DNA from 2 places in the Nocardiopsis sp. NPDC058631 genome. Region 2 is predicted to be linked to the other one. Evidence: riboswitches for the same ligand, from Rfam matches in the RefSeq annotation. Region 2 holds a riboswitch; the other holds the start of a gene.
What was found. Region 2 has a riboswitch for glycine ahead of gcvT (glycine cleavage system aminomethyltransferase GcvT). Riboswitches for the same ligand answer to the same signal wherever they lie in the genome.
Positions count from the first base shown of each region.

Region 1: another riboswitch for glycine. It lies ahead of gcvP (aminomethyl-transferring glycine dehydrogenase); the one in region 2 lies ahead of gcvT (glycine cleavage system aminomethyltransferase GcvT).

Region 1 covers NZ_JBHXQY010000017.1:52,117-58,069, forward strand. The annotation lists gene gcvP (aminomethyl-transferring glycine dehydrogenase) at 1-1,507, opposite strand, end outside; glycine riboswitch at 1,605-1,693, opposite strand; gene ACFWTE_RS08695 (MerR family transcriptional regulator) at 2,168-2,653, opposite strand; gene ACFWTE_RS08700 (bifunctional nuclease family protein) at 3,109-3,582, opposite strand; gene ACFWTE_RS08705 (FHA domain-containing protein) at 3,751-4,293, opposite strand; gene ACFWTE_RS08710 (sugar phosphate nucleotidyltransferase) at 4,920-5,953, opposite strand, start outside.
Region 2 covers NZ_JBHXQY010000038.1:30,291-36,243, forward strand. The annotation lists gene ACFWTE_RS14775 (AMP-binding protein) at 1-395, shown strand, start outside; gene ACFWTE_RS14780 (3-deoxy-7-phosphoheptulonate synthase) at 645-1,706, shown strand; gene blaOXA (class D beta-lactamase) at 1,770-2,687, opposite strand; glycine riboswitch at 2,945-3,045, shown strand; gene gcvT (glycine cleavage system aminomethyltransferase GcvT) at 3,191-4,306, shown strand; gene gcvH (glycine cleavage system protein GcvH) at 4,464-4,844, shown strand; gene glyA (serine hydroxymethyltransferase) at 4,852-5,953, shown strand, end outside.

The sequences.
Region 1 (5,953 bases), on a different contig from region 2:
GGTCCCGGTCGGACAGGCGGCGCATGTAGCGCAGCAGGGAGGTCTCGCTCCGGTGGGTGTTGAACACCGGGTGGGAGAGGTAGTCGGTCTCCCGGGACAGCCCGGCGGGCAGGCGCCCGGCGGCACGGTCCACTGCCAGGCGCGCCTTGGATGTGCCTCGCTCGGTCCCGCCGAAGGCCGCGAGCACCGCTTCGAGGTCCGCCTCCGAGGTGGTCTCGTCCACGCTCACACCGACCGTGTACTGGTCGACGGGCAGGAGGTTGTACCCGGCCTCCAGAGCGGTCTCCACGACGCCGGCAGCGCTGGGCACGCGCACGCGCAGGGTGTCGAAGTAGGCGGAGTGGACGATCTCGAACCCGCGCTCGCCGAGGGCGTCGGCCAGGGCCGCGGTGCGGGTGTGCACCTGGCGCGCGATCGCGCGCAGGCCGTCGGGGCCGTGGTAGACGGCGTACATACCGGCCATGACGGCGAGCAGCACCTGCGCGGTACAGATGTTGCTGGTGGCCTTCTCGCGTCGGATGTGCTGTTCGCGGGTCTGGAGGGCGAGCCGGTAGGCGGGCTTGCCCGCGTTGTCCACCGAGACGCCCACCAGGCGGCCGGGCAGCTGTCGGCGCAGTTTCTCCCCCACGGCCATGTAGCCGGCGTGCGGGCCGCCGAAGCCGAGCGGGACACCGAAGCGCTGGGTGGATCCGACCGCGATGTCGGCGCCGAGGTCGCCCGGGCTGCGCAGCAGGGTCAGGGCGAGGATGTCGGCGGCCACCACGGCGAGCGCCCCGCGCTCGTGGGCGGCGGAGATGACCGCTGCCGGGTCCCTCACCGCGCCGCTGGAGGCGGGGTACTGCACCAGGACACCGAAGGCCTCGCCCTCGGGCAGGCCCTGCGACAGGTCGGCGACGACGACCTCGATGCCGAGGGGTTCGGCCCGGGTGCGCAGGACCTGGAGGGTCTGCGGGAAGACGTCGGCGTCGACGACGAAGACGTCGGCCCTGCTCTTGGAGGCCCGGCGGGCGAGGGTCATGGCCTCGGCCGCGGCGGTGGACTCGTCCAGGAGGGACGCCCCGGAGACCGGCAGGCCGGTCAGGTCGCAGACCATGGTCTGGAAGTTGAGCAGGGCCTCCAGGCGGCCCTGGGAGATCTCGGGCTGGTAGGGCGTGTAGGCCGTGTACCAGGCCGGGTTCTCCATGATGTTGCGGAGGATCACCGGCGGGGTGAAGGTGTCGTAGTACCCCTGGCCGAGCAGGGAGGTGTGCACGTCGTTGCGCGCGGCGAGGTCGCGGAGCTCGGCCAGCGCCTCGGCCTCCCCGATCGCCTCGGGCAGGTCCAGCGGGGCGCTGCGGCCCGGCCCGGTGAGGATGGACTCCGGTACGGCCGCCGCCATGAGCTCGGCGGTGGAGCCGTAGCCGACCGCCTTGAGCATTTCCTGGGTCTCGGCCGGGGTGGGGCCGATGTGGCGGTCGGCGAACACCCTGGCGGGTTCGCCGGGGTTGTTCACGGGCTGGTCAGGCACGGAGACCTCCTGGTGACAGGGCCGATTCGGTTCGGCGGTGTTCCTCACGGTCTCCCCCTCTGTCACCGGGCACGGGCGTGCCAGGCTTCAGAGCGGCCTCCTCCGCGCGGTCCGTGGTGCCTGAGAGGTTACTGGGGAGTATTGCCCCGTCGGCGCCCCTGTCGGGGTCTCTCCCGCGCGGTATTGACAGCCTGTTGACGCTATGTACATGTGGGGACAGGGCGAATGTCGCTTTTCATCCCTGTTGTGAGTATGACCGTACTCGATGGCCGCTGTCGGAGCCGAGTCCGCCCGCGCGTTTCACCGAACCAGTGTGCGGCGCCACACGGGGCGCGGACGCGACCCGGTCGCCCCGTCCCGGCCGTGGGGACTCCACCGGCCCGCGCCGCTCGGGCAGGACCGGGCCCGCCGGTCGCTCCCGCACCCCCAGGATCTGCGTGGGGCGTCCGTCCCCGAGGGCGGCAGGGGCCGTTCCACGTGGGCAGGAGGAGATGCGGGACCCTGGTGTCGAGGAGCCCGGAAACCGCGGCCTCGCTCGCCCCGGCCCTCTCGACGGCCTCCGCGAGTCGACGTCCCCTCCCCGGGGTACGGCGGAAACCGCGAACAGCGCACGGGCCGTCACCCGTTCACACTTGCGGGGGTGAGGCGGACGATCCGGGGTCAGCCGGTCCGGCGCTCCCTGCGCCGCCTGGCGAGTTCGTCCACGGGCGGGGGCGCGGAGGGCAGCTCGGTCCGCTCCTCGTCGGAAACCACACCCAGCGCCTCTTCCAGCTCGCGCCACACGTTGGCCAGCGCCAGGCCGAACATACCCTGTCCTCGCTGCATGAGGTCCACGACCTCCTCGGGGGAGGTGCACTCGTAGACGCTGACGCCGTCGCTCATGAGGGTGATGCGGGCCAGGTCGGGGGTGGGACGCCCGCGCAGGTGGTCGACCGCGGTCCGGATCTGCTGCAACGAGATGCCCGTGTCCAGCAGCCGTTTGGCCACCTTCAGCAACAGGATGTCGGGAAGGCTGTACAGGGGGGCGTTCTGGGCTCCGGTACGCACGCTCGGTTCCACCAGGCCGGTTCTCGCCCAGTAGTCGAGCTGACGGTAGGTGATCCCTGCGGCGGTACACGCCGCGGGGCCCCGATACCCGACGTCCATAGGCCGCGCCACCACGTCCTCTTCGCACAGTAGGCCCTGCTGCCCCGCTAGCCGCAGCGCGGACCGCCTGTCATGGGGATTCCGCTTGCCGCTCGCTACCGCCACGCCGACCTCCGGCCTCTCGTCCCACGGCGGCCTCGACAGGGGATGTCCACTCAGGGAATGGGTGCGCCGTGGGTTCCACTGCACTGACGGTAGGACGACCGAACGGCAGCGTCAACGACAGCACCCGGCGCGTCGCCAAGTGCGCGCACCGTTGGGTTCCCGGAACCGCCCCGGTGGCGCACCCTGCGCCCGCACGGGTTTGGGCCCTGACAGCTTCGACCACTCCCTCAGCCCAATCTATCACCGGCGCGATGAACAAAGCCGCAGGTCGCAGCCATGTCACTTCTGGCTTCCACGCTGACGTCACGCTCGTGGGGCCCGTGGGGCGCACGGGCCCGAGGAGGTTGTGCCTACTCGGCCTTCCTGCCGAAGTCCTCGGGCGAGATGTTGTCCAGGAACTCCCGGAACGCCTCGACCTGATCCTCCTGCTCGTCCGGGATCGGCATGCCCGCCTCGGCGATCACGTCCTCGTGGGCGTAGATGGGCGCGCCCGTCCGTAACGCGAGGGCGATGGAGTCGGAGGGCCGGGCACTGACCTCCACACCGTTGCTGAAGACCAGCTCGGCGTAGAAGATGCCGTCGCTCAGGCCGGTGATGTTCACCGTGGTGAGGCCGGTGTCCAGGGCGTCCAGGACGTCCCGGAACAGATCATGGGTGAGCGGTCTCGCCGGAGCGACGCCCTGTTGCGCCAGCGCGATGGCGGTCGCCTCCACGCCGCCGATCCAGATCGGCAGGTAACGATCTCCCTCGGTCTCCTTGAGCAGGACTATCGGCTGGTTCGAGGGCATCTCAACCCGGACGCCGACGACCTCCATGTGCTTCACAGCGGCTCCGTCCCACGCGTCGTCACACCGGATGGGCGCTCGTCCCTGCCCGCCCGGGTTCGGGACCCCAAGGCGAAATCGGCACCCTTCGTTACAAAGCTGTCCGGCGGCGGGGGGCCGCAAACCTCATCGACCCACCCGCCGCCGTCACCCGTGGTCAGCGGCCCCTCAACGGCGCGGTTTGGTCAGCAGAACCATGCGGAACTTGCCGATCTGGATCTCGTCCCCGCCGCCGAGCTGGGCCTCGTCGACCGGTTCCCGGTTCACGTAGGTGCCGTTGAGGCTGCCCACGTCACGGACCCCGAACCCGTCGCCACGGCGGAAGAACTCCACGTGGCGCCGGGACACGGTGACGTCGTCAAGGAAGATGTCACTGTTGGGATGCCGTCCGGCGGTGGTCACATCGCTGTCCAACAGGAAACGGCTTCCCGCGTTGGGGCCACGCCTGACCACGAGCAGCGCCGTGCCCGGAGGCAGGGCGTCCGCGTTGGCCGGGTCGTCGCCGCTCAGCTCGTCGCCGGGCTCCTCCTCCTCCAGGGCCTGTATCCCGGAGATGGAGATGGTGGACGTGACGTCTCCGGCGGAGTCCCCACCCGAACCGGGTCGGGGTCCCTGCTGTTCGGCCCTGCGGACGGGGGTTCCGCAGTGGGAGCAGAAACGGGCATCATCCGCAACGGCGTGACCGCACTGCGTGCAGTAAACGCTCGACATAGGTCGGCTCGGCCTCCTACCGCACGGGGCGGTGCTTGATTCGGCTGATCGGTGACACGTTCCGGACACCGCGCGGACACCTGGTCCACACACCGTCCGGCACGTGGCGAGGCGGTCCACTGTCGCGGCAGCGGTGCGCCTCACACGGTCGGTCGCTAGGTCTCATCCCCCGTGTCGTACTCCTTGTCACCCCCGGTCAGGGTGTCCGCCGTTGCCGGGATACCCGGCCCGGTGGGCGACGCGGCGCTCCAGGGAACACTCGACTTTAAACCATATCCCTGTCCAGGCAGGGTTTCGCTCCTCCTCGGCCTGCCGTGGACGCCCCGACCGCGCACGCGGTGCGAAGAACTGCGGACCCGGTGCCTGGGGCGCCGTCTCCGCGTGTGACCGACCTCGGGACAGTGAAACACCTGTCCTGATGCTGATGCCTGTCCGGGGGGTTTGGTTCTCGCCGAACCCCCACTGATTCGCACCGACACCATTGGCCCGCTATGACCTGCTGATATGTCCAATTTATCCCTTAAACGCACTTTCGAGCGCGCCGGACGGAGCGGACCACTCCCTCCGGGCGAACACGCCGCGCGGGCGCGGACGACCTTCTCGTCCACACCCGCGCGGCGCAACGGTCAGCCCTCAGCCCTCTCGACCACGGCCGCCCACTCGTCCAGCAGGCGGTGCGCGGTGTCCGAGTCAGGACCTTCGGCCCAAAGATGGGTCACGGCCTCCGCCGTGTCCGGGAGGACCAGGGCCCAGCTTCCGTCGGACTCAAGGACCCTGACGCCGTCCGTGGTGTCCAGCTGGCGGTCTCCAGCCGCCTCCACGACGGACCGCATGACGCTCCCCTTGACCGCCCAGGGGGTGGGCACCGAACGGCGCAGGAGGTGCGCCTGGGGGATCACGCGGTCGATCTGGCTCAGCGACCGGCGGTCCCTGGCCACCAGGCCCAGCAGCCGCACGAAAGCGGCGATGCCGTCGCTGGTCGGGCTGAACTCCGGGACGACGAACCCGCCCCTGCCGTCACCGGCCAGGATGACGTCCTCGCCACGGCCCTGGACCGCCTTGGTGAGTTCGTCGGTGGCGGTCGCGGTCCAGTGGACCTTGACCCCGTGCGCGGCGGCCACCGTCTCCGCGACCCGGGTGGTGGTGACGGGGAGCGCCACCGTGCCGCCCCCGCGCTCGGCGCAGACCAGTTCCAGGACGACCAGCAGGGCGCGGTCGTTGTCGACCAGTTCCCCCCGGCCGTCCACGATGGCCAGCCGCTCGGCCACGGGGTCGAACCGCACCCCGAAGTCGGCTCCGGACCCCGCCACCAGCTCACCCAGGCGCTCCAGGTCGCGGTTCTGCTTGGCGGCCGTGTCGGTGGGAGAGGCCTCGTCGAGCCGGTTGTTGACCGTGAGGACGTCGACGCCGATCCGCCCCAGCAGGGACGGCAGGATGAGCGATCCGCTGCCGCCCGCGCAGTCCACGACCACCTTGAGCCCGGCCTCGGCGACCCCGGAGGTGTCGACCGAGCGCAACAGGTCGTGCGAGTAGTTCTCGACCCCGCGCGAGGGGAAGGTCAGCTCCCCGATCTCCCCGGGGAAGGCCCTGCGGTACTCGGCGCGGGAGAAGACCCGGTCGAGCTTGCGCTGGGCCGCCGGCGACAGGTCGGCTCCGCTCC
Region 2 (5,953 bases):
GTCGGATCGACGACGTTTTCAAGGCCTCGGACTACCGCATCTCACCCTTCGAGCTCGAAAGCGTCCTGATCGAGCACGCGTACGTGGCCGAGGCTGCGGTGGTGCCCTCGCCCGACCCGCTGCGCCTGTCGGTCGCCAAGGCGTACGTGACCCTGGCCGAGGGGGTGCCGCCCGACGCGGACACCGCACGGGCCGTCCTGGCCCACGCGCGTGCGCGGCTGTCGCCGTACAAGAGGGTCCGCCGCCTGGAGTTCGCCGAGCTGCCCAAGACCGTGTCCGGTAAGATCCGACGTGTACAGCTGCGCACGGCCGAGTCCGAGCGCGGTGCGGTCACCGACGGTACGCGCAACCCCCACGAGTTCTGGGAGGAGGACCTCCCGGACCCGAAGGGTTGACCGCTCGGGGTCCGCGGGCGGTTCCGACCGGCTCCGTTCGCCGTTGCCGCGGCTCTCCACGGAAATGACGTCTCACGTTCCGAGACGCCCATGCCCCCCTTCGGCCGGTGTGGTGTTTCCCATCCTGTGACCCGCGTCGGCCCTTCGGGGTGGCACCGCCCCGCACACACGGCCGCGCTAGTGTCTTCGTGGCGACAGCGCGACAGTCAGTGCGACACAAGGACAGACGGGACCAAGGGGAACTACACGATGCCGAGCACGAACGACACACGGGTGGCAAGCTACACGCCGCTCATCGCCCCCCAGGACCTGCTCGCCGAACTCCCGCTGGGCCCCGAGCGCAGCGCTCTGGTGGAGGACTCGCGTACCGAGGTCAAGGGGGTGCTGGACGGCGACGACGACCGGCTCCTGGTCGTCGTGGGACCCTGCTCGGTGCACGACCCCGAGTCCGCCATGGACTACGCCCGACGGCTGGCCCAGCTGGTGCCGTCGCTGCGCGAGGAGCTGTGCGTGGTGATGCGCGTGTACTTCGAGAAGCCGCGTACCACCGTCGGTTGGAAGGGCCTCATCAACGACCCCCACCTGGACGACACCTACGACGTCCACCACGGTCTGCGCCTCGCCCGCAAGCTGCTCCTCGACATCAACTCCCTCGGCCTGCCCGCCGGAACCGAGTTCCTCGACCCGATCACCCCTCAGTACATCGCCGACGTGGTCTCCTGGGGCGCCATCGGCGCCCGCACGACGGAGAGCCAGGTGCACCGCCAGCTCAGCAGCGGCCTGAGCACCCCGGTCGGCTTCAAGAACGGCACGGACGGGGACGTGCAGGTCGCCGTGGACGCGGTCGGGGCGGCCTCCGCCTCGCACACCTTCTTCGGCGTCGACCCGGCCGGGGCCGGCTCGGTCGTCGTCACCGAGGGCAACCCGGACTGCCACGTGATCCTGCGCGGCGGTCGCAGCGGCCCCAACTTCGACGCCGAGCCGGTCGGCGCCGCCCTCGACACCATCGAGAACGCGGGCCTGCCCCGCCGCCTCATGATCGACGCCAGCCACGCGAACAGCGGCAAGGACCACAAGCGCCAGGCCGGCGTGGCCGCCGCGATCGCGGCCCAGGTCGCCGACGGCCAGAAGGGCATCATCGGCGTCATGCTGGAGAGCTTCATCGTCGAGGGCGCCCAGAAGCTCGGCGACCCGGCGGAGCTGACCTACGGCCAGTCGATCACCGACAAGTGCATGGGGTGGGAGACCACCGGCGAGGTGCTGACCCAGCTCGCCGAGGCCGTGCGGCAGCGCCGCAAGAACACCGCCTGACACACCCGCCCGACCGGCCCCGCCCGCCCAGGTCTGCGGGGCCGGTCGGGGCGCCGCCCGGGGTCAGTCCCCCGCCGCCTCCCCGGGAAGCGCGCCGAACTCCACCAACAGCTCACGGGCCAGGGGTTCGCGCAGCTCGGCGTCGGCGTCCCCGTCCATCTCAAGGCGCAGGGCGAAGGTGTACAGGTCCTCACCGCGCTCCACCCAGCCGACCCACCAGCCGTGGGCGGGGTCGACGTCCCCCGCCCAGCCGCTCTTGGCGTAGAGGGTGTGGCCGTCGCCCTCCTCCACGAGGGCGATCTCACGCAGCGCCTCCTGGTGCGCCGCGTCGACCGGCAGCTCGGCGCGGGCCAACGAGGCCAGGAACTCGGTCTGCTCCACGGCGGAGATCTCCAACGGGCCCTCCAGCCAGAACCGGTCCCGCACGTCCTCCCCGCCGACGTCGCGGTTGCCGTACTCGAACCGGTCCACCCAGGCCGCCATCCGCTCGTGCCCCACCCTGCGGGCCAGCTCCTGGTAGACCGGGACGTTCGAGGCGGGGAAGGCCTCCCGCAGGGACATGTCCTGTTCCCACGCCTGGACGCGCTGCGGTTCCCCGCCGTAGGGCAGCACCTCGTCCAGGCCCGACACCGCCCCCGTCTCCAGCCCGATCAGGGTGTTGGCCATCTTGAACGTGGACGCGGGTACCGCGCGCACGTGGGCGGCCTCCGCCCCGACCAGCGTCGACTCCCTGGCCCGGGTGTCGTGGAGGACGAACGTGCCCTCCACACCCGCCTCGGCGAACACCGACTCCAGGTCCTCCCGCTCCACCGTGGCCACGTCGCCGCGCTGCTGCGGCGGTCGCGCCCCCGCCAGGCCCTCGTCCGGCGCCCCCGTCCCACCGTCGCCGCCCTGCGCGCACGCGGTCCCGGCGGTCAGGGTGAGGGCGCACCCGGCGGCGAGCAGCGCCGCGCCGGTCCGCCGCGACCTCACCCGCGCCACCGGATCCTCCGTCTCCCGCGGTCGGCCCGTCGTCCGGATCCCGTGCCCGTCGGTTCGCACCCGTCATCCCTCCCACGCAGGAAGCCCGTTCCCGGTTCACGCTAACCCGCGGTGCTCCCCGACGCGAAGGGTTTGGCCGGAGTGCCCGCGCCCGGGCCACGGCTCCTCCGCCGCCCGGCACCGCGGTACCGGGGCCCGCCCCCGGCACGGGCTCTCTTGGGTGCCGTGTTCGCCCGCTGCTAGTCTGAACGTGTTGCTGACCCCGTACGGGAGAGTGCCCGCGTATCCATCGCGGGCCGCCGAAGGAGCAATCCCTCCCCAAGACAACCTCTCAGGCACAGCGGACCGTACGGGCGAGACCACTCTGGAAAGCAGGGACCGGTGTCCCTCGCCGAAGGTGCAAGCCACGCCGAGCGCGCGGTGAAGCTCTCAGGCACAGATGACAGAGGGGGAGGATGGCAACGCCTCTGCACGACACGACGCCCATCCTCTCGGGAGTGCCCATGTCAGATCCCGCATCAGCGCCGCGCGCCACAGCGCTCCGCGAGGTCCACGAGAAGGCCGGAGCCACGCTGGTCGACTTCGCCGGATGGCTCATGCCGCTGCGCTACGGCAGCGAGACCGCCGAGCACAAGGCGGTCCGCGAGGCCGCCGGGCTCTTCGACCTCTCCCACATGGGCGAGATCCGCCTCACAGGCCCGCAGGCCGCCGAGGCCCTCGACTTCGCCCTGGTCGGCCACCTGTCCAAGGTCAAGGTCGGCCGTGCCCGCTACACCATGATCACCAACGCCGGGGGCGGCGTCCTGGACGACCTCATCGTCTACAGGCTGGGCGAGGAGGAGTACCTCGTCGTGGCCAACGCCGCCAACGTGCCCGTGGTCTCCGCCGCGTTGGCCGAACGCGCCGAGGGCTTCGACGTCGAGGTCGCGGACGAGTCCGCCGACCACGCGCTGATCGCGGTCCAGGGGCCGCGCGCCGTCGAGATCCTGGCTCCGCTCACCGACGCGAACCTGGACGACATCCGCTACTACGCGGGCTACGAGCACACCGTCGCCGGCCTGCCCGTCCTGCTCGCCCGCACCGGCTACACGGGCGAGGACGGTTTCGAGATCTTCGTCCGGCCCGCCGAGAAGGCACCCCAGGTCTGGGACGCCCTCATGGCCGAGGGCGAGCGGCACGGGCTCGTCCCGGCCGGGCTGTCGGCCCGCGACACCCTGCGCATGGAGGCCGGGATGCCCCTGTACGGGCAGGAGCTCAACGACGGGCTCACCCCCTTCGACGCCGGGCTGGGCCGCGTGGTCAAGTTCGACAAGGACGGCGACTTCGTGGGCCGCACGGCCCTGGAGGAGGCTTCCCGCACCTCCCGCCCCCGCCGCCTCATCGGCCTCGTCGCGCGCGGGCGCCGCCCGCTGCGCAAGGGCCAGGACGTCCTCCGCGACGGCGTGACCGTCGGAACACTCACCAGTGGCGCGCCCTCCCCCACCCTGGGCCGTCCCATCGCCATGGCCTACGTGGACGGCGACCTCGACACCTCGGCCGGCGCGTTCACCGTGGACGTGCGAGGCAGGGGCGAGGACGTCGACGTGGTCGAACTGCCGTTCTACAAGCGGCAGTCGTAGAAGCAGGGGCCTTCACACCCCGAAGGCCCGTACGCCCCGCGCGGCGGGATCCCCGGACCGGGGACCGGCACACACGGGGCGTGACCGGGCGTAGGCCGGGCCGGGCAGCCGTACGGGCGCACGGCAGGAAAATGGAACACCTCCAAGGAGAGTTGAAGTGAGCGTTCCCACGGAGCTGGGTTACACGGCCAAACACGAGTGGGTCGTGGTCGAGGACGGGATCGCCACCGTCGGCATCACGTCGTTCGCCGCCGAGGCCCTGGGCGACATCGTCTACGTCGAGCTGCCCGAGGTGGGCGGCGAGGTGACCGCCGGTGAGCCGAGCGGAGAGGTGGAGTCCACCAAGTCCGTCAGCGACATCTACTCACCGGTCAGCGGCGAGGTCGTCGAGGTCAACGAGTCCCTCGCGGACGCACCCGAGACGGTCAACTCCGCCCCCTTCGAAGGCGGTTGGCTGTTCAGGGCCCGGATCACCGAGGAACCCTCCGGACTGCTCTCCGCCGAGGAGTACACGAAGCTGACCGAAGGCGAGGAGTAGGCCCCCGATGGCTACTGACAACACGCTCAACCAGACCCTGAGCGAACTGGACCCCGAGGTGTCGGCCGCGGTCGACGCGGAGCTGGCCCGCCAGCGCGACACCCTGGAGATGATCGCCTCGGAGAACTTCGCACCCCAGGCGGTGATCGAGGCCCAGGGCACCGTCCTGACCAACAAGTACGCCGAGGGCTACCCGGGCCGCCGCTACTACGGCGGGTGCGAGCACGTCGACGTCGTGGAGCAGCTCGCCATCGACCGCGCCAAGGCGCTGTTCGGTGCCGAGCACGCGAACGTGCAGCCGCACTCGGGCGCGCAGGCCAACACGGCCGTGTACTTCGCGCTGCTCAAGCCGGGCGACACCATCCTGGGACTGGACCTGGCCCACGGCGGCCACCTGACCCACGGCATGCGGATCAACTACTCCGGCAAGATCCTCGACGCGGTGGCCTACCACGTGCGCGACGAGGACGGCACCGTCGACTACGACGAGGTCGAGGCGCTCGCCAAGGAGCACCAGCCGAAGATGATCGTCGCGGGCTGGTCGGCGTACCCGCGCCAGCTGGACTTCGCCCGTTTCCGGGAGATCGCGGACTCCGTCGGCGCTCTGCTGATGGTGGACATGGCGCACTTCGCGGGCCTGGTCGCGGCCGGACTGCACCCCAACCCGGTGCCGTTCGCCGACGTGGTCACCACCACCACGCACAAGACGCTCGGCGGCCCGCGCGGCGGCATGATCCTCACCAAGGCCGAGTACGCCAAGAAGATCAACTCCGCGGTGTTCCCCGGTATGCAGGGCGGGCCGCTGGAACACGTGATCGCCGCCAAGGCGGTCTCGTTCAAGGTGGCCGCGGGCGAGGAGTTCGCCGAGCGCCAGCGCCGCACCGTCAGCGGTGCGCGCCTGCTCGCCGAGCGCCTGACCCGGCCGGACATGGCCGAGGTCGGCGTCAAGGTCGCCTCCGGGGGCACGGACGTGCACCTGGTCCTGGTGGACCTGGTGAACTCCCAGCTCAACGGCCAGGAGGCGGAGGACCGCCTGCACGGCATCGGGATCACGGTCAACCGCAACGCGGTGCCCAACGACCCGCGTCCGCCCATGGTCACCTCCGGGC